Maricaulis maris: one gene and its partner. The protein of the gene in region 1 interacts with the protein of each later gene in a pairwise test. Links are inferred from orthologs where the notes say so. Each region holds a gene or a part of one and is shown in the gene's direction. Other genes may lie near its edges.

Region 1 (8,953 bases):
GCGATGAAAGCCAGAATATTGACGCCTTCGACCTTCGCGCCGGTCCGCCGCTGCTCGAAGGTGAAGTCATGCTCAAAGCTGTCACCCATCGGCGCCGCGCCCATCGCCTCAAGGCGGCCGATGATGTAGGCGCGAGCCCGGGCATTGCCTTCGGTCCCGACCTCACGGCCTTCCATGTTGTCCGCCGCGAGCACGTCCAGATCGGTCAGCAATTGGGCCCGGTCGAGCGTCCATTCGCTCACCGCGGCTGTCGCTTCAGGCTGGATTGCCGCACAGGCCGTCGACAGCAAGGCAATGGACAGAACGGATGACGCCAGTATGGCACGCATGGAAAACCCCCGATTTGATAAGTCGCGCCAATCCTGCCATGCGTGGCCACGCCGCCCCACTTAAATTTCCGTGGGGTTCAGAACCAGCGCCTCGGACGCGCGGCAGGTGCGCTCTCAAGCGCGGGCCAATTGGCCTCCGAACGCTCCAGATAGCCCGCGATATCCCGTTCCCAGCGCGCCTGGATTGACGGCGAGAAATTCATGTAGAGCACGCCGTCCACGATGCGGTAGGCGAGCGGGTCGCTGCGCACCTTGCGGCCATCCGCCAGCGCATAGGCGCAGTGCCCGTCATAGGCCGGGACATAGCGCTCCGGGTCGGCGACGAAGCGGGCACGATTGGCCTCGGTGGCAAAATACCAGGTCACGCCGTTATGGTCGGCGGTAAGGCTCTCCAGCCCCTCGAGCGGGACGTCCTCGGTGTGGTAGCTGACCACGTCATGGCCACCGACCGGCCGCCCCTCGCGATCGCGAAAGGGCTCGCCGGCGGCGGCCGGACCGGTCAGGGTCAGAATGGAAAGCCCCAGCATGACAAGGCACAGAGCCGTTCCGATCAGAGTTTTGGCAGTCAACAGGGCGGTCATGGTCTTTTCCCGTGCAGCGGTCACGATTAGCGTGTCCGGCCTATGGGCCGATACGGCCCGGGGCGATAGTCCAGCTCGCGACACATCCGGTCACGCTTTCGACGGCGCCCCGTGATGACGCGTGAGCTGACGCTGCGCCCATGACGCCACCCGCCCTGGAGACCCACCATGCCCATGCCCGCCGACGACATCATCGCCCTCATCAAGGCCGGGATACCCGACGCCGAAATCGAGATGACCGATCTGGCCGGTGACAATGATCACTGGAAAGCCGTCATCACCGCCGAGAGTTTCCGCGGCAGGTTGCGCGTCGCCCAGCACCAGATGGTCTATGCCGCCCTCGGCGACAAGATGGGCGGCGAGCTTCACGCGCTGGCGCTGGAAACGCGCGTGCCCGGCTGATGATCGAGGCAGCGGCCCTCTCGCGGCTCGGCTTGGGCGTCACCGGTCCGCATGCCGGTCTCGGCGCGTCGCGGGCGGCCACGACCCGGCTGATCCATCAGGCGATCGATCTCGGCGTGACCCTGTTCGACACCGGACCGGCCTACGGCAGGGGCGAAGGCGAATATCGGCTGGGTGCCGCTCTGGGCAGTCGCCGACGCGATGCCGCTTTCATCGCCACCAAGGCCGGTATCCATGCCGGCGGGCACCGGGACTTTTCCGCCGGCGCGGTGGAGATGTCGCTGCGCGACAGCCTCAAGCGGCTGCGCCGCGACCATGTCGATCTTCTGCTCCTGCACGGCCCCGCTCCCGAGGAAATGACGGACAAGCTGATCCGCCGCCTCGAAGCCTTCAAGGCGCGCGGAATGATCCGCCATATCGGGGTCTGTGGGCGCGGAGCGGAGCTGGACCGGGCCATCGAGCTGGGCGTTTTCAATGCCCTGATGGCGCCGGTCAATGATCAGCTCGACGAAGCCGCGAGGCAGCGCCTGGTCCGCGCACGCGCGTCCGGACTGTCGGTGATCGGCATCGAGGTGATGGCCGGCGCCGCGCGCCCGTCCGGTCCACCGCGCTCACGCGGCGACCTGTGGTATCTGGCCCGCCAGATCAAGCGCCGGCTGCGACGTGACCCGCCGGCCGCGGCAGGCGCGGCCCCGGCCGAGGGGCTGGCCTGGGCCCTCTCCCAAAGCTGGACTGACAGCGTGGTCTGCCTGACGACACGCCCCGCTCACCTTTGCGCCAACGCAGCGCTGGTTGACGCTCTTGAACAGCGCCCGGCGACGTCCTAGCTACATGCCATTGTCAATCGAGGAGAACCGCCATGTCCGCGACCGCTCACGACACCATCAAGTCGACCATCGAGAGTCATGACGTCGTGCTCTTCATGAAGGGTACGCCGGTCTTTCCGCAATGCGGCTTCTCCTCGGTCGTGGCCCGCGTTCTGGATCACCTCCAGGTCGACTTCCAGAGCGTCAACGTGCTCGAGGATGACGGCGTCCGCCAGGGCATCAAGGAGTTCTCGAACTGGCCGACCATTCCCCAGCTTTATGTGAAGGGTGAGTTTGTCGGCGGATGCGACATCATCAAGGAAATGTTCGAGACCGGTGAGCTGCAGGCCTATTTCAAGGAGAAGGGCGTGGTCAACGCCGCCTGATCCATGGCCTGGGCCGAGCACCCGCCCCCACTCTGTCGAAGGTAAACCGGGCGGGCCGAGCGGCACGACCGCAGATTATCGGCGTGACGCCACATAGCTGCGGTTTTCGTTCCAGTCCCAGGGCCGCTCGGTGTCAATCGGGTTGAGGACGATCACCTCGCCGCCGATCGGCACACCCAGCTCTTCAAAACCGAAGCCGAGCTGGATTCCCCACGGCGTGGCGACATCACAGCGGTCCTCGACCTGGCGTGTCAGGCGGACCGTGTAGATGTCGTCATAATACTGCTCGACATTGACGAGGAAGTCCGCGCGCGACGTACAGCCATTGGTGTCAGCATGGACAATCAGGATGTCGTCCTCGATCACCCGCCAGTAGATCATCGCCTCCAGCGACGGATCGACGGTCGGCGCCTGACGGTCCGTCCCCGGTATGCGCATGTCCGAGATGTTGATGGTCGGCAGGGACGGCATGGCGGGCATGGGCGGCAGGCTGGGCAGGAGACTGCGCCTCGCCTCGACTTGCGGGTCCCCGCTCGTTGCACATGCCGAAAGAAAAACAGCCAGCCCCAAACCAGCCACTACGCCCCGCCAACGCCCTGTCATGCTTGCCCCCAAGACAGCCCTCAACCACACACAACGACCCTGATCTTTGCCCCACAGGATCGGCTTCAGCGTCATGAAAACAGGAATTAGGGTCTGATCAACCAAAGACTCGTGTGTGGGGAAATATGACGGGGAGATGCTCCAGAATGCAGCACGGGCCCGGCACGCTGCATCGCAGCAGAGCGGTCCGCATCGCCCGCCATGAAAAAAGGCCGCCCCGGTGTCCCGGAGCGGCCTGTTTCTGGTCGATTGTCGTCCCCTTACGAGGAGTAGAATTCGATAACCAGGTTCGGTTCCATCTGTACCGGATACGGCACTTCAGAGAATTCCGGCATGCGCGTGAAGGTGGCCTTCATCGCCTTGGCATCGAGATCGATGTAATCCGGCAGGTCACGCTCCGGGCTGTCCAGGGCTTCCAGGACCAGGGCCATCGAACGCGAACGCTCGCGGACTTCGATCACGTCACCCGGCTTGCAGCGGTAGGACGCGATGTTGACCTTGATGCCATTGACCTTCACGTGGCCGTGATTGACGAACTGGCGGGCGGCGAACACGGTCGGCACGAACTTGCAGCGGTAGACGATGGCGTCCAGGCGGCTTTCCAGCAGACCGATCAGCAGCTCGGCGGTGTTACCCTTACGGCGAGAGGCTTCGTCATAGGTACGACGGAACTGCTTCTCGGTGATGTTGCCGTAATAGCCCTTCAGCTTCTGCTTCGCCATGAGCTGAAGACCGAAATCGGACATCTTGGTCTTGCGGCGCTGACCATGCTGGCCGGGGCCATAGGAGCGCGAGTTGACCGGAGACTTCGGACGGCCCCAAAGGTTTTCACCCATGCGGCGATCAATTTTGTATTTCTGCGAATGACGCTTCGACATGTTCTCTCTATTCGATGCGGCCCGGCGCGCCTTCCCTCAAAGGCGTGCGATCTAAACGGCGGTTCTCGCATCGTCCCGTTGGTGTTGAACGATCCGGGGTCATGCCCCGGCGAGGGAAGCGCGGGTTTTACCTGTGTGGACTGGGAAGTCAATGGGGGCTGTCGGTGAACCAATCCCATTATCCAGGGATAGAGTTGCGCCACCGCTTCGATAACGTTGCCAACTTCCGCTGCGCCTCGTCCAACTGCTCACATGCCTCTTCCCGCGCAATGCGCGAATGCCAATACAAAATTTGAGGAAAGACCTAGCCGCGCGTCAACAGACTGCCAAGACGCTCATGGAAGCCGCGATTGCCCCATTCGGACGTGTAGGCGGTCGCCTTCGACTTGGCTTCGCCGACCGACACGCCCCAGAAGTCTGCAAGCGTGTTCGCGTCGTCAAAATCCAGCCCGGTGTCGACCCAGTTGCACGCCACGCTCCGGCTGGTCGAGGCGATATCGGCATCGACGAGATCGGTCAGGCCATTGGCGATCTTGCTGCCGATGATCGCCTTGGCGGCCCCGACATCGGTGCCCCAGACATGCGCCACCTTGAGCGCGTCGCAATAGCCGTAATCGCTGGTGAAGAAGAGCTGCAAATGGGCGTCATTGGTCTGTGTGACCTGGCTGTCGGCCCGCGCGATCACCGCGCCCATGGATTCCATGAAGCGGCGATGGCCAACACTTGAGGCCATCGAGCTGGCCGTCGCCTTGGCCTGGTCGGGCGAACCGCCCCAGAAGGCCGCCAGCGCCTCGGCGTGATGGTAGTCCAGACCCAGATCGGCCCAGTCGCAGCTGACCGATTGCGCCGTGGAGGCGATATCGGTGTCGAGGAGATCAGTAATCCCGTTGGCAATCTTGCTGCCGATGACCGCCTTGGCGCTGAACACGTCGGTCCGCCAGACATGTGCCACCTTCTTGGCGTCGCAATAGCCGTATGCGCTGCTGAAGAAGAGATCGAGATGGCGCTGCGTGTCATCGAGGCCGAGGCCGGTCCCGGCCGACATCGCGGCAGTGATAACCGTCAGCTCGGATGTCGCCAGCGGCGCTTCAGCGAAACCGGGCGCACCGGTCAGTGATACGAGCGCAAAGGCGCCCATGACGGAAAGCTTGGACATTTCATCCCCCCGGAAAAGACAGATACAGGCTTAATCGGTACCGAGCCCGGCCGCAATGACCCAGACGGGTGAGCCTGAGCGGCGCCGGACAAAAAGCCTGCTACCGCGCACCGGCGAACTCTGCCAGCCTGTGTCGGACACCTTGCGTTCGATGAGCGCCCCGAAGTCCGGTCCGAAGACAGGAACAGATCGAAAGATGACCGCCACGCCCTGCCCCCGGCCCTGGAAAAAAGGGTTCGAGATCGAGCTGCTCGCCCCGCCGGGTCGCAGCCGCAAGGATCTCGCCGACACCATCGCGGCGCGAATCGGCGGCACGGTCCGCGTTTGTTTCTACCCGCAGTCCGAGCCGAGCCTGGTGCCCGACCTGCCGGTTTTCGAGACGCTCGTCCTCGGCTTCGAAATTCTCGATCCGGCCGGCGAGCGCGTGGCCCTGTGCGTTGACGACCTCACCCTTCGCGCCGACCTCAATCGAAACGCGCCCGCCCGGCCCGGCTGGTACCGCGTCTTGAGCGATGATGCCCGCCTGCTGGCACTGGTGGAACGTCATTGCGATCCGCAGGCGCCGCTGGAGCAGGTCCTGCAGCCGCTCGCCGACCTGTTCGGCACGCGCGTCGAGCTCACTGAGGGCGGGATGAGCAAGGCGGTCGACCATCTGGCGCGCTCCATTGCCATGCTCGCGCCGATCCCCGGCGAACGAGAACGGCCCTGCGAGCTGATCACCGCGCCCTTCGCGGATGATCCCGGTCCGGCGCTCGCCGCCCTGCTCGCCGATGCCCGGGCGCTGGGCTTTACCGTACCGGTCGAAGCCGCCGTCCACGTGCATTACGACGCCGCACCGCTGCGCTCGGCCCGCACCCTGTCCCGCCTCGTCACCTTTCTGGCCCGCCATGGCAGCCAGCTGCGAAACCTCGTCGGCACAAATCCGCACTGCGTCCGGCTTGGACCTGTTGCCGACACCCTCGTCGATCTGGTTGGCTCCGAGGCTTTCCTGGCCGCCGACTGGGATGACGCCCGCGCCATGCTGATCGCGGCCAAACCAACCAAATATGCCGACTTCAACCTCCTCAACCTCGCCCATGAACTTCCGGGCAAGACGACCTTCGAAGCCCGGATCTTTCCCGGCTCGATGGCGGTCGAGGACATCCTGCGCAATGCGAGGCTGATGGAAGCGGTACTGGTCTGGGCGGTCGGCGATGACTGCCTGCCGGATGATGCGGATCTGATGGCGTCACTGGCGCTTTCCCCCGCGGACCGCACTGTCTGGGCCTCCCGCACTGTCCAGGCCTGAGGGGGTGTCCCGGTCCTGCCTACCGGCGCCTTGATTCCGCTCGGCCGCGCCGGGTTGCCCGGAGCGACAAACGACCCGATCGGGGCTTGCTTCACCGGATGGGCCTCCCTAACTGAGCGGCATGCAACAGCTTGTTTCCGGCCTCCTCGCCGCGCTCATTTCCACCGCCGCCCTCGCGCAATCGGACACCGAGTCGATATTGCGCGCCCGGATCGATGCCGCGATGAACGAGGCGCTCGCCCCCGGCCTCTCCGCAAGCATTCTGCTGCCCGATGGTACACGCATCGACCATCAGGCCGGTCAGGCCGATCGGCAGCGCAATACGCCGGTTGATCCGGACACCCGCTTTCTGTCCGGAAGTATTGGCAAGACGATCACGGCGATTGTCGCCGTCCAGCTGGCCGAGGAAGGTGTGCTGGATCTCGATGCGCCTGTTGAACCCTGGCTGTCCGGCCACGACTGGTGGCCCGCGCTGGCCAATCATGAGGGGATGACCATGCGTCACCTGCTCAATCATTCGGCGGGCGTACCGGACTATCTGGAAGATATCGACTTTTTCCTGGCCAACCTGACACGCGGTCGTCGCGGCTTCACGCCGGACGACACGATCGGCTTTGTCGCCGGCGACCAGGCTGAAGGCCCGCTGGGCCGCCATTTCTCCTATTCCGATACCGATTACATTCTGGTCGGTCTGATCATCGAAGCCGCGACCGGGGAAAGTTTCTACGAGCAGGCCCGGCGCCGCGTCATTTCACCGCTCGGCCTGTCGCGAACAGAACCCTTGCAGGGACGAGACTTTGCCCACCTCGCAAATGGCTATCGACGCAGCCTGCTCGGCCTCACACCGACGGCCCGCAACGGGCGTCTGCGGCGAAATCTCGACCATGAATGGACCGCCGGAGGCTGGGTGACCGCACCGCAGGACCTGGTCAGCCTCTACCGGGCGCTCGGTACGGGCGGCCTGTTTGAGGCAGAGGGGCAGACCATGCGCACAGACTACAATGCCTTCGAACCGGGTGGCGCCGCCGGTTACGGGCTGGGTATCTATGTACGGGTCACCGGCGATGAACAGTACCGGATATCCCACGGCGGTGATTTCGGCGGCTACCGGTCCGCTGTCCTCTATGACAGCGCCACGGGGCTCACCGTTGCAACCCAGGCGAATGCCAAGGCGTTCGAGGCACCCGACTTCAACTTTGCCCTCTGGCAGTCGGTGGCGCAGACGCAGTAACGGGACACCCGTCCCGTCGGGACACGCTAGTCCTCCCGCACGATCCGCGCCTTGCCGCGGCCCAGCGCCAGCGCCTTTACGGCGCCGCGGAAGGTGCGGACTTCCTGTTCGGTCCAGCGGCCGCGGATGAAGGCATTGCGCAGGTTCTGGACCATCAGCGGCGTCTTGGACGGCGGATGGAAGAAGCCGGCGCGGTCGAGTTCGTATTCGAAATGCTCGAACATGCGCTCCAGATCCTCGCGTTTGGCGACATCGCTGACCGGCTCGAATTCAGCCGGGGCGCCCTCGCCTGCCGTCCATTCATAGGCGAGCACGGCGACAGCCTGGGCGAGATTGAGCGAGGAGAAGGAGCGGTCGACCGGCAGGGTAATGATGACGTCGGCCATGTTGACCGCCTCATTGGGCAGGCCGGACTTCTCGCCGCCGAACATCACCGCGATCCTCTCACCCGACGCAATGGCAGCCTTCATGTCGCTGACCGCCTCGCGCGCCGTCATCACCGGCTTCTCCATGCCGCGCGGCCGGGCGGTCGTCGCGTAGAGCCGAGTATGATCATGAATGGCGTCGCCCAGCCGGTACTCGACGCGGGCATTGCCCAGCACGGGCGAGCCGGCCGACATGGTCACCGCCTTGTCATTGGGCCAACCGTCACGCGGGTCGACAACGATCAGCTCGGGCAGTCCGAAATTCCCCATGACACGCGCCGCGGCCCCAATATTCTCGCCGAGCTGGGGCGTGTGGAGTATGAATGCCGGCGTAGCGGAAATCTTGGGCATGGAACGGGGCCTTCACCTTGGCGCGCACCGATGCTAGAGAGCGCGCGAATTGTCTATCCGCGCTGTCCTAGCGCGTCTTCAGTCCGTCCGAAAAGAAAGCAGAACACCCATGGCGAAGATCAAAGTCGATACCCCGGTCGTCGAGCTCGACGGCGACGAGATGACCCGCATCATCTGGCAGCTGATCAAGGACAAGCTGATCCTGCCCTATCTCGACATTGATCTGAAGTATTATGACCTCTCGGTCACCAAGCGTGACGAGACGGACGACCAGATCACGATCGATGCTGCCGAAGCGATCAAGCATTACGGCGTCGGCGTGAAATGCGCCACCATCACCCCGGACGAAGCCCGCGTCGAAGAGTTCGGTCTCAAGAAGATGTGGCGCTCGCCGAACGGCACGATTCGCAACATCCTCGGCGGCGTTGTCTTCCGTGAGCCGATCGTGATCTCGAACGTGCCGCGTCTGGTGCCGGGTTGGCAAAAGCCGATGGTCATCGGCCGTCACGCCTTTGGC
Region 2 (9,134 bases), 680 kb from region 1 along the record:
ACAAGGGCCGCGGCCTCGGCGGCCGCCTGGCGACCCGGCGCGGCGATGCCGGTGTGTTCGATCACGGCGCCCAGTATGTCACCGCCCGTGCCCCCGCGTTTCAGACTTTCCTCGACCAGGCCCGGACAAGCGGCGCGGCCGGCCTGTGGCCGCGACGCGATGATGACGAGGCGTGGTGGGTCGGTGAGCCTGGCATGAGCGGTCTGGTCGCCCCGCTGGCCGAGGGTCTGGATATCCGTCGCTCGCATCGGGTGTCGGCCCTGCGCAAGTTTGAAGCCGGCTGGTTGATTGATGTCGATCAGCCGACCAGCGGGCAAATCTCGGCCGACCGGGTTGTGCTGGCCATTCCGGCACCCCAGGCCCGGACGCTTCTGGCTGGCCATGCCGATTTCGCGGCGCCGCTCGACGCCGTCGTCTATGCGCCGTGCTGGACCCTGATGCTGACCGTGTCCGAGACGCTCGGTGTCGCGCCGGACGTGCATCGGAGCTCTGACGGCCCCTGCGCCTGGCTGGCCCGCAATACCAGCAAGCCGGGCCGCCCGAGTGGTCAGGAAGCCTGGGTCATGCAGGCCGGGCCGCGCTGGAGCGAGATTCACCTGGAAGAGGACGCCGCAGCCGTCACCGAGCGCTTGTGCGATGCCTTCCGCGACTGGGCCGGCGTCCCGGTGACCATTCTTCATGCCGCCGTGCATCGCTGGCGCTATGCCCGGGTGATGGAAGCCTTGGGTGAGCCTTTCCTGTGGGACAAGGATCAAGACCTCGGTCTGGCCGGCGACTGGTGTCTTGGGCCCCGCGTCGAGGCCGCCTTCCTGTCCGGTCACCGCCTCGCCGGATCAATGCTCGGCCATCAGACGCCGTAGACCTCCTGGGCGACGGCATAGGTGTTGGCATAGGCGACCACCGAAGCCTCGATCGGATCGGCATAGCCGCCACCAATTCCCATCGAGACGGGAATGCCCTGTCGCCGACAGGCGTCCAGCACCATCCGGTCGCGGTCCATCAGACCGGCGTGGCTGAGTGAAAGCCGTCCCAGCTTGTCTTCGGCCAGGGGGTCAACGCCCGCCTGGTAAAGCACAAAGTCCGGGCGGAAGCCGAGGACAGCCGGCAAGTGGGTGTCGAGCGTGGCGAGGTAAGCCGCGTCCTGCGTGTCGTCCGGCAGGTTCACATCGAGATCGCTGACCTGCTTGCGGAAGGGGAAATTCTTCTCGCCATGCATCGAGAAGACAAACACATCGGGATGGTCGCCGAGAATGGCGGCATTGCCGTCGCCCTGGTGAACATCAAGGTCGATGATGGCGATCCGGCTGGCCAGCCCGGTCTCGAGCAGGTGCAGGGCCGTCACCGCGAAATCATTATAGATGCAATAGCCCGAACCAAAATCGCGGTGGGCGTGATGAGTGCCCCCGGCCAGCTGTCCGGCAATCCCGTCCTGCAGCGCCGCCTCGGCCGCTGCGATGGCACCGCCGACCGTGGCCCGGGTCCGTGTGACCAGGCCTTCAGACCAGGGAAAGCCGATGCGGCGGATCGCCGCGCGGTCCAGCTGTCCGGTCTCGAAAGCCTCGACATAGGCCGCATCATGAGCACGCAGGATGGCGTCGGTCGTCGCCAGCGGCGAGACGCTCAGCTCATCCTCGCGGACGATGCCTGTGGCCACCAGTCGATCGCGCAAGGCCGTGTACTTGCCACCGGGAAAACGGTGACCGTCCGGCAGCGGGAGCGAGAACGTATCGGAGTAGAAGACCTGCATCCGCCGCAAACTAGGCCGATAACGGGTAAAGTCACCTCCGTCGGGAGCCGGACGCTAGAGGCGGTAGTGCTTGGCCAGCAGGGCGATCAGCTCGTTCAGCTTGGCTTTCTGATCCGCGGCATCGCCGCTCTCGATGGCGTGGCTGACACAATGGCTGGCATGGTTCTTGAGGATTTCCCCTTCAACCGCGGCCAGCGCTGACTTGACCGCTGACAATTGCGTGAGGACGTCGATGCAGTAGCGATCTTCCTCGATCATGCGGGCAATGCCGCGCACCTGACCCTCAACGCGCTTCAGACGAGCGAGGCTGGCGGTGCGGGCAGGGATCAGGGCGGTGTGGGTCTCTGTCATGCGGATTGTATACCCCCGGGGGGTATGTTAGGGCAAGCCACATGAAACAAGCTGCTGTCCGTATCCTCACCCCGGTTTTCTGCGCGGCCGTGCTGGCCGGCTGCGCCAGCATTGACCCGTCCCGCGAGCGCGCGCTGGTGCTCGACGAAGTCTCCGAACGGACGGGTTATGCGGCCGAAACGGTGACGCCTCCGGCCGGCCAACCGCTCGCTGAAGACGAAGCTGTCGCGATGGCCATCGCCAATAATCGGCGTCTGATGGCGCAGCTTTCCGAAGCCGGCCTGGCGCGCGCCGATTGGGTCACGGCCTCCCGTCCCACCAATCCGGTCATTGGTGTCACCAGCTTCCCCGGAAACGGGACTGGCCGCATCTGGGACGTTGATCTGCGTGCCTCGCTGCTGGGCATTGCCGCGACGCCGTGGCGGGCCGAAGCCGCGCACAACCGGTACGAGGCCCGGCGGTCTGCAACCGTCCTCGCGGTCATCGACTTCATCGCCGAGACGCGGCGCGCCTGGGTCGATGCTGTCGCCGCGCGTCAGCGCCTGGATCTGCAGCAGCGGATCCGCGATGCCGCCGCGGCCAGCCTGGTCGTGGCCGAGGAGATGCGCTCTGCCGGCAATTCGCCGCTGATGGATCTGGAACGCGAGCGGGTGTTTGCCGAGCAGGCCGAGCTGGATTTTCTGGCCGCCGAGCATACCGCCCTGCAGGCCCGGCTGATGCTGTCGCGTCAACTCGGTGTCGAGATCACGGCCGATAGCCTGCCAGACCGGCTCGAGGGACTTGATCCGGCTGGTTTTGACATCCCGGATGCGGATGCCATGACGGCCAGCCTGCCACTGGCAGCGGCCCGTGCCCGTGTAGAAGCCACAGCAGGTGAAGCGGGTCTGGAGAATTGGGCCACCCTGCTGGAGCATGTCGAGCTGGGCGGTGTCTGGGAGCGGGATGACCGGGAATGGTCGCGTGGCTGGACGCTGGAGTTCGCCTTGCCCGTCTTCGACCTCGGTGAGGCCCGGCGCACTGCGGGGCGCCTGCGGGCCGAACAGGCGATCGATCACCATGCCGGTCTGGTGCACGAGATCCGGACCTCGATTCAGGCCGCCGAAGCCAGTGCCGATCTGGCCCAAGCCCGGCTCGCCCGCATCGAGCGCGAGGCCTTGCCGACCAGCGAGCGCCTGATGGATGCGACAATGCGTCAATACAATGCGATGCAGGTGAGCGTTTTCGATCTGATGGCTGCCGTCCAGATGCGGACCCGGACCGGGCAATCCTATGTCGATGCACTGACCGATCTGCACCGGGCCCGCATTGCCCTGCAGCAAATTCGTGCCGGAGGCTCACCGCATGGCGTGGGTCTCTCGGCGGCTGGCGGAGCGGCTCCGATGATGGCCGAGGGAGGTCACTGATGGCGATTTCAAGACGCGATGCCCTGCTCGTCGGTGGTGTCGGTGTTGCTGCGGCCGGTCTGGGGACCGGCGCCGCATCGGCCCAGCCGGTGCGGGCGGCGGCTCATACCGCTTCGGTCCCGCATGATAGGGATTACGCGCCGGGTCGCGCCGGACGCGACTATACACCTGTCGTGACGCCGGACGGGGCGACGCTGCCCTTCCGCGTGGTCGACGGGGTCAAGATTTTTCATCTCGTCCCGGAAGAGGTCGAGCATGAATTTGCCCCGGGCCTGTCGGCGCGAACCTGGGGCTATAATGGTCGCACCCATGGCCCCACCATCGAGGCGGTCGAGGGTGACAAGGTCCGCATCTACGTCACCAACCGCCTGCCAGCGCCGACCACGGTGCACTGGCACGGTGTCATCCTGCCCTCCGGCATGGATGGTGTCGGCGGGCTCTCGCAGCGCTCGATCGCGCCGGGTGAAACCTTCGTCTACGAGTGGACCTTCCGCCAGCACGGCACATTCATGTACCACTCGCATCATGACGAGATGACCCAGATGGCACTGGGGATGATGGGCATGATCGTGGTCCATCCGCGCCAACCCGCCGGCCCGCGTCCGGACCGTGACTATGCGATCATGCTCTCGGAATGGGCCTTGCACCCCGGTGCCGAGCGGCCCGATCCGAACGCCATGTCGGGCTTCAACGTTCTGACCATGAATGCGCGCTGCTATCCCGGGACCTCGCCCCTGATCGCCCAGCGTGGCGAGCGGGTCCGGCTGCGCTTCGGCAATCTTTCGGCCATGGACCATCACCCGATCCACCTGCACGGCTATGCCTTCACCATCACCGAGACCGATGGCGGTGCAATTCCGGCCAGTGCGCGTCATCCCGATACCACGGTGCTGGTCCCGACCGGCTCGACCCGGACGGTGGAATTCATTGCCGACAATCCGGGTGACTGGGCCATGCACTGCCACATGACCCACCACGTCATGAACCAGATGGGCCATGTGCCCAACCTGACCGGCGTCAACGCCCGCCGGATCGATCGCGCCGTTGGCAGCCTGCTCCCGACCTATATGACGATGGGCCAGGATGGCATGGGCGAGATGGGTCAGCATATCGAGATGGGTCACATGCCGATCCCGGACAATTCCCTGCCCATGGTCGGCGCCCGCGGTCCGCGCGACTACATCACCATGGGCGGCATGTTCACGATCCTGAAGGTGCGTGACCGTCTGACCGGTGACGGCGATCCCGGCTGGTATGACAATCCCGAAGGCGAGGCCCGTGCGGCCCGCGCCGATGAACTGGCCCGCGACGGGATTGACCCGAATGCGGTCTGACACCCACTTCACCCGAAAGGACTGACGCCATGATCACCCTTCTGACCACCAGCTTTCTGCTCGCCACCGGCGCCGTCGATCACCATGATCATCATGGCGGCGACCATCATGGAGCCATGGCCAGCGAGATGGCTGCGCAATCGGTCACCTTCGGGGATGTCCGCACAGTCGACGTCGAGGCCCGCACCGCCATCATCCGTCATGGCGCCATGCCGGAGGTCGGCATGGGCGCGATGGTCATGCCGTTCATGATCGATGAGGCGGTGGATATCTCACTGTTCGAACCCGGCGCGGCCCTCACCATCACCGTCACCAGCGACGAAGAGGGCCTGCACGTGATTGCCGCCGAACCGGAAGCCGACGCCGGCTGACCGGCAGGGTCAGGCCGCGCTCTTCACCTTGGCTTCCGGCAGGTCCACGCCGAACACGCGCTGATACATTTCGGCGATGACCGGGCGTTCCAGCTCGTCGCACTTGTTCAGGAAGGTCAGGCGGAAGGCCATGCCGAGATCGCCGAAGATTTCCTGGTTCTCGGCCCAGGTCAGCACGGTGCGCGGGCTCATCACGGTGGAGATGTCACCATTGATGAAGGCTTCGCGGGTCAGATCGGCCATCTTGACCATGTCGGAGACCTGCTTGCGGCCGTCTTCGGAGGCGGCCAGCTTCTTCATCTTGGCCAGGACGATGGCGTTCTCGGTCTCGCGCGGCAGATAGTTCAGCGTGGCCACGATCGACCAGCGGTCCATCTGGCCCTGGTTGATCTGCTGGGTGCCGTGATAGAGGCCGGTGGTGTCGCCGAGGCCGATCGTGTTGGTGGTGGCGAACAGGCGGAAATACGGGTGCGGACGGATCACCTTGGTCTGGTCCAGCAGGGTCAGCGAGCCCGAGGCTTCCAGCACGCGCTGGATCACGAACATCACGTCCGGACGACCGGCGTCATATTCATCGAACAGGAGCGCGATCGGGCGTTGCAGGGCCCAGGGCAGGATGCCTTCCTGGAATTCGGTGATCTGCTTGCCGTCCTTCAGCACGATGGCGTCCTTGCCGACCATGTCGATACGGCTGACATGGCTGTCCAGATTGACCCGGACCATCGGCCAGTTGAGGCGCGCGGCGACCTGCTCGATATGCGTGGACTTGCCGGTGCCGTGATAGCCCTGGACCATCACCCGGCGATTATAGGCAAAGCCGGCCAGGATGGAGCGCGTCGTGGCCGGATCGAACACATAGTCCGGATCCATGATCGGCGTGTGCTCGTCAGGGGTGGAGAACATGGCGACATCAAAGCCGGGGTCGAAGCCGAACAGCTTCTGGCAATCGGCTACGGCATCAGGGGCGGAAAGGGGAAAACTGTCGCTCATCAAACCCGTCTTTTTGGCTGGGCGCGCTGTCGGTAATCTGCGGTCATTGCTGCGGCGCGCAATCGGTCTGTCAACGGAGGTATCGCAGGCAAGGCCCCGCTTCAAGTCAATGGCCGTGACGGAGTGCGGTTCAGACCCGTCGATGCCCGCGCAAAGCGAAGTAGGCGAGGGTGATGATCGCCATTTCGAGGAGGATGACGATCAGCCCGAACTGGCCGTTGTAATACTGGCCGTCGGTGATGCGCAGCCAGGTGCCGATATGCGCGAGGCTGGCAAGCGCCATGGCATAGACGCCGGCGCGCCGTTGTCTGGCAATCAGCACAAGTCCGGCAAGCCAGGCGAGGGTCATCAGGACGAGGCCGGCGAGGTCCAGGCCATCGGAGCGCTGGATGGCAGTGCCGACATCAAGATTGCCGATCCGCGGATGCCAGGCACCGCTGAGACTGCCCACAAACATCGCGCACCAGAGAAACATGTAGAGCATGGGCAGGGCGGCCAATGCGACCGCCGCTATCTGCGGAGCGCGCCACTGAAGTGAGTTTGAGGCCATCTGTGCTTCCCGTTCGTCTCGCGACCGTACAAAGAGCCGTATCGGAAAACAAACACGGCTTTCTGTCATGGCCTCAAGCCATCCCCGCGCTTTTCAGAATCTGGTAGGACGCGATCACCCGACCCAGTTGTTCTTCGCTGGAACGATCACCACCATTCGCGTCCGGGTGGAATTGCTTGACCAGTTCGGCATAGCGCTTGCGGACCGTCGCCGGGTCCACATCAGGATCGAGCGACATGGTTTCGAGGGCCTTGGTCTGCAGCCGGCCCATGGATTTTTCGCGCGGGGCTTCCTTGTGCGGGTCCTTGCGGTCACCGAACATGCCATAGGGATCGTTGAACCCGTCGGCAAAATCCCGGCTGGCCTTCGTCGCCCGGGCTGAGGCGGAATGGGTATTGCGCCAGTTCCAGGTCGGCCGGTGACCATAGGCCGCGCTCTCGCGGAAGGACTGCGCCGCCTGTTCGCCCATGCCTTCGAAGAAATTCCAAGACTTGTTGTATTCCGACGCGTGGCTTTGACAGAACCAGTAGAAATCATTCAGCCGGTCATTCGACTTCGGCGCCCGGCTATCGCCGTGCTTGCGGCAGCCAGGCCACTCGCAGACACGCTCCTCCGGCGCCGGCTTGTCCTTGGGCGGCTTGATGCGGATGTCTTTGAACCGCGGCTTATATGGGTAGGCTTCGGACATGATCCCCGATTATGGTCACGCGTCTGTAAAGCGGCAATGAAGCGAATGAACAAAGAGGTGCAAATATGGGTGCTGTCGCCGACCGTATCGAGGAGAAACTGCAAAAAGCCTTCGCGCCCAGCGCTTTGACGGTGACTGATGACAGTCATTTGCATGCCGGACACGCTGGGGCCCGCCCCGGCGGCGAAAGCCATTTCACAGCAGACATCACCGCCAGCCAGTTTGACGGCCTGACCCGCCTTGCCCGCCACCGGCTGGTCAACGACGTGCTGGCAGAGGAGCTTGCCGGACCGGTCCATGCGCTGGTGATCCGGGCGCGGGGTCTCAACGAATAAGCATCAGGTCCTTCTTGTCCCCAGCCGGGGCGAGCCCCGGGCTGTAACGTTCACCTGGCGAGAGAGGGATGACCCATGTTTCGGCGACTGACCCAGACCGGACTACCGGCATTGGCGGCCCTTCTGGCGTCCGCGTGCAGCACCAGTTTCGATACGCCAACCACGCTCTCCTCAACCGGGCAATTGGCAGCCGGAGACCGGCGCCTGCTTTCTGTCGAGGAGTATGCCGACGGAGAGGCTCTGGCCGGGATGGATACGCTCTTCCTGCCGCCTGTCCGGATCGCACCGGGCGCTGATATCGATGACGCCATTCCGCCGGCGAGGCTGGTCGATGTCCGCGTGCAGCTGTCCCAGGACCTCTGCCAGCGTCTGGCGCGGGCCGGCTTCTCGGTCCTGCCGACCGGAATCCCGACCGAAGCGGAGACCGATCCCGATGGTGAGGTCAGCGCTGCCATTACCGGGATCCGCCGCAATAATGTCGCCACCACTGGGGTGTCCCGCCTGATCGGGGTTGCCGTGCCCGGACCGCTCAATCCGCGCGTCCCGCTGGGTATCGGTGCTCTGGGTGTGGAGGCTGAAATCCTTGATGGCACCGGCCGCCAGGTTGCCGCCATCCGCTGGGCCTCACAGAACCACCTGGCGTCGGGCGGCGGGGTCACGACCATCCTCGATGGTCCGGACGCATTCTCCAACCTCGCCGATGTGATGGACCTGTCCAGCGTCTTCGCCGATGCCGTCGGCGACCTGGTCACCGAGGCCCGTGATGGCCGTGAGCCGGTGCGGGCGTCCACCCCGCAAGGCACCTGCAACGGTTATGAGGCGCTGATTGAGGCCGAGGCCGCGACCGGCTAACCGCCGTTCGTCACCACGTCATCGGGACTGACCGAGACACGCAGCCTGGTGATCTGGTTGCGGCGACGTTCGACGACCTCGAAACGGGCCCCGTGAAAGCCGAAGACCTGGCCGCGTTCCGGGATGGTCTGGGCTTCGTGGATGACCAGCCCGGCAATGGTGACCGCTTCCTCGTCCGGTAATTCCCAGTCGAGGGCGCGGTTGAGGTCGCGGATCGGCAGCGTGCCATCGACCAGCCAGACGCCCTCGGTGTCAGGCTGGATGCCTTCGACGGTCACGTCATGCTCGTCCTCGATCGCGCCGACAATCTCCTCGAGAATATCTTCCAGCGTGACCAGGCCCATCAGGGCGCCATACTCGTCGACGACCAGCGCGAAGTGCTCCCGCTTCTCGCGGAAGGCGTTGAGCTGGTCGAGCACTTCGGTGGTTTCCGGTACGAACCAGGCCTCCCGACGCAGGGCGCTGATATCAATCACCGAGGCATTGCCGTCGGCCTCGTGCAGGGCGCGGGCA

What was found.
Region 2: the proteins of grxD (region 1) and AAA969_RS11465 interact in binary tests that used the Escherichia coli proteins (3 or more experiments, as listed by UniProt). The link is inferred for Maricaulis maris from one-to-one orthologs.

The regions. Positions count from the first base shown.
Region 1 is NZ_AP027270.1:1,735,502-1,744,454, forward strand. Bases 1,109-3,837 are described here. They hold grxD (Grx4 family monothiol glutaredoxin), read left to right. Parts: upstream 1,109-2,171; coding sequence 2,172-2,504; downstream 2,505-3,837. Other genes in these bases: AAA969_RS08095 (BolA family transcriptional regulator), read left to right, coding at 1,109-1,312; AAA969_RS08100 (aldo/keto reductase), read left to right, coding at 1,312-2,139; AAA969_RS08110 (hypothetical protein), read right to left, coding at 2,580-2,984; rpsD (30S ribosomal protein S4), read right to left, coding at 3,368-3,837. Outside these bases: AAA969_RS08085 (M28 family peptidase), read right to left, coding at 1-329; AAA969_RS08090 (YHS domain-containing (seleno)protein), read right to left, coding at 407-910; more of AAA969_RS08095, read left to right, coding at 1,079-1,108; more of rpsD, read right to left, coding at 3,838-3,985; AAA969_RS08120 (hypothetical protein), read right to left, coding at 4,290-5,141; AAA969_RS08125 (amidoligase family protein), read left to right, coding at 5,338-6,429; AAA969_RS08130 (serine hydrolase domain-containing protein), read left to right, coding at 6,551-7,660; AAA969_RS08135 (RNA methyltransferase), read right to left, coding at 7,687-8,436; AAA969_RS08140 (NADP-dependent isocitrate dehydrogenase), read left to right, coding at 8,546-8,953. UniProt on the Escherichia coli protein: Monothiol glutaredoxin involved in the biogenesis of iron-sulfur clusters.
Region 2 is NZ_AP027270.1:2,414,751-2,423,884, reverse strand. The notes cover bases 6,225-9,134. They hold AAA969_RS11465 (BolA family protein), read left to right. Parts: upstream 6,225-7,499; coding sequence 7,500-7,769; downstream 7,770-9,134. Other genes in these bases: AAA969_RS11455 (HlyC/CorC family transporter), read right to left, coding at 8,618-9,134; AAA969_RS11460 (DUF3313 family protein), read left to right, coding at 7,845-8,621; AAA969_RS11470 (J domain-containing protein), read right to left, coding at 6,820-7,434; AAA969_RS11475 (hypothetical protein), read right to left, coding at 6,327-6,746. In the rest of the region: AAA969_RS11510 (NAD(P)/FAD-dependent oxidoreductase), read left to right, coding at 1-860; AAA969_RS11505 (histone deacetylase family protein), read right to left, coding at 848-1,747; AAA969_RS11500 (metal-sensitive transcriptional regulator), read right to left, coding at 1,802-2,098; AAA969_RS11495 (TolC family protein), read left to right, coding at 2,140-3,501; AAA969_RS11490 (multicopper oxidase family protein), read left to right, coding at 3,501-4,835; AAA969_RS11485 (copper-binding protein), read left to right, coding at 4,865-5,206; cobaltochelatase subunit CobS, read right to left, coding at 5,216-6,199. UniProt on the Escherichia coli protein: Transcriptional regulator that plays an important role in general stress response. Has many effects on cell morphology, cell growth and cell division. Acts by regulating the transcription of many genes, including dacA (PBP-5), dacC (PBP-6), ampC and mreB.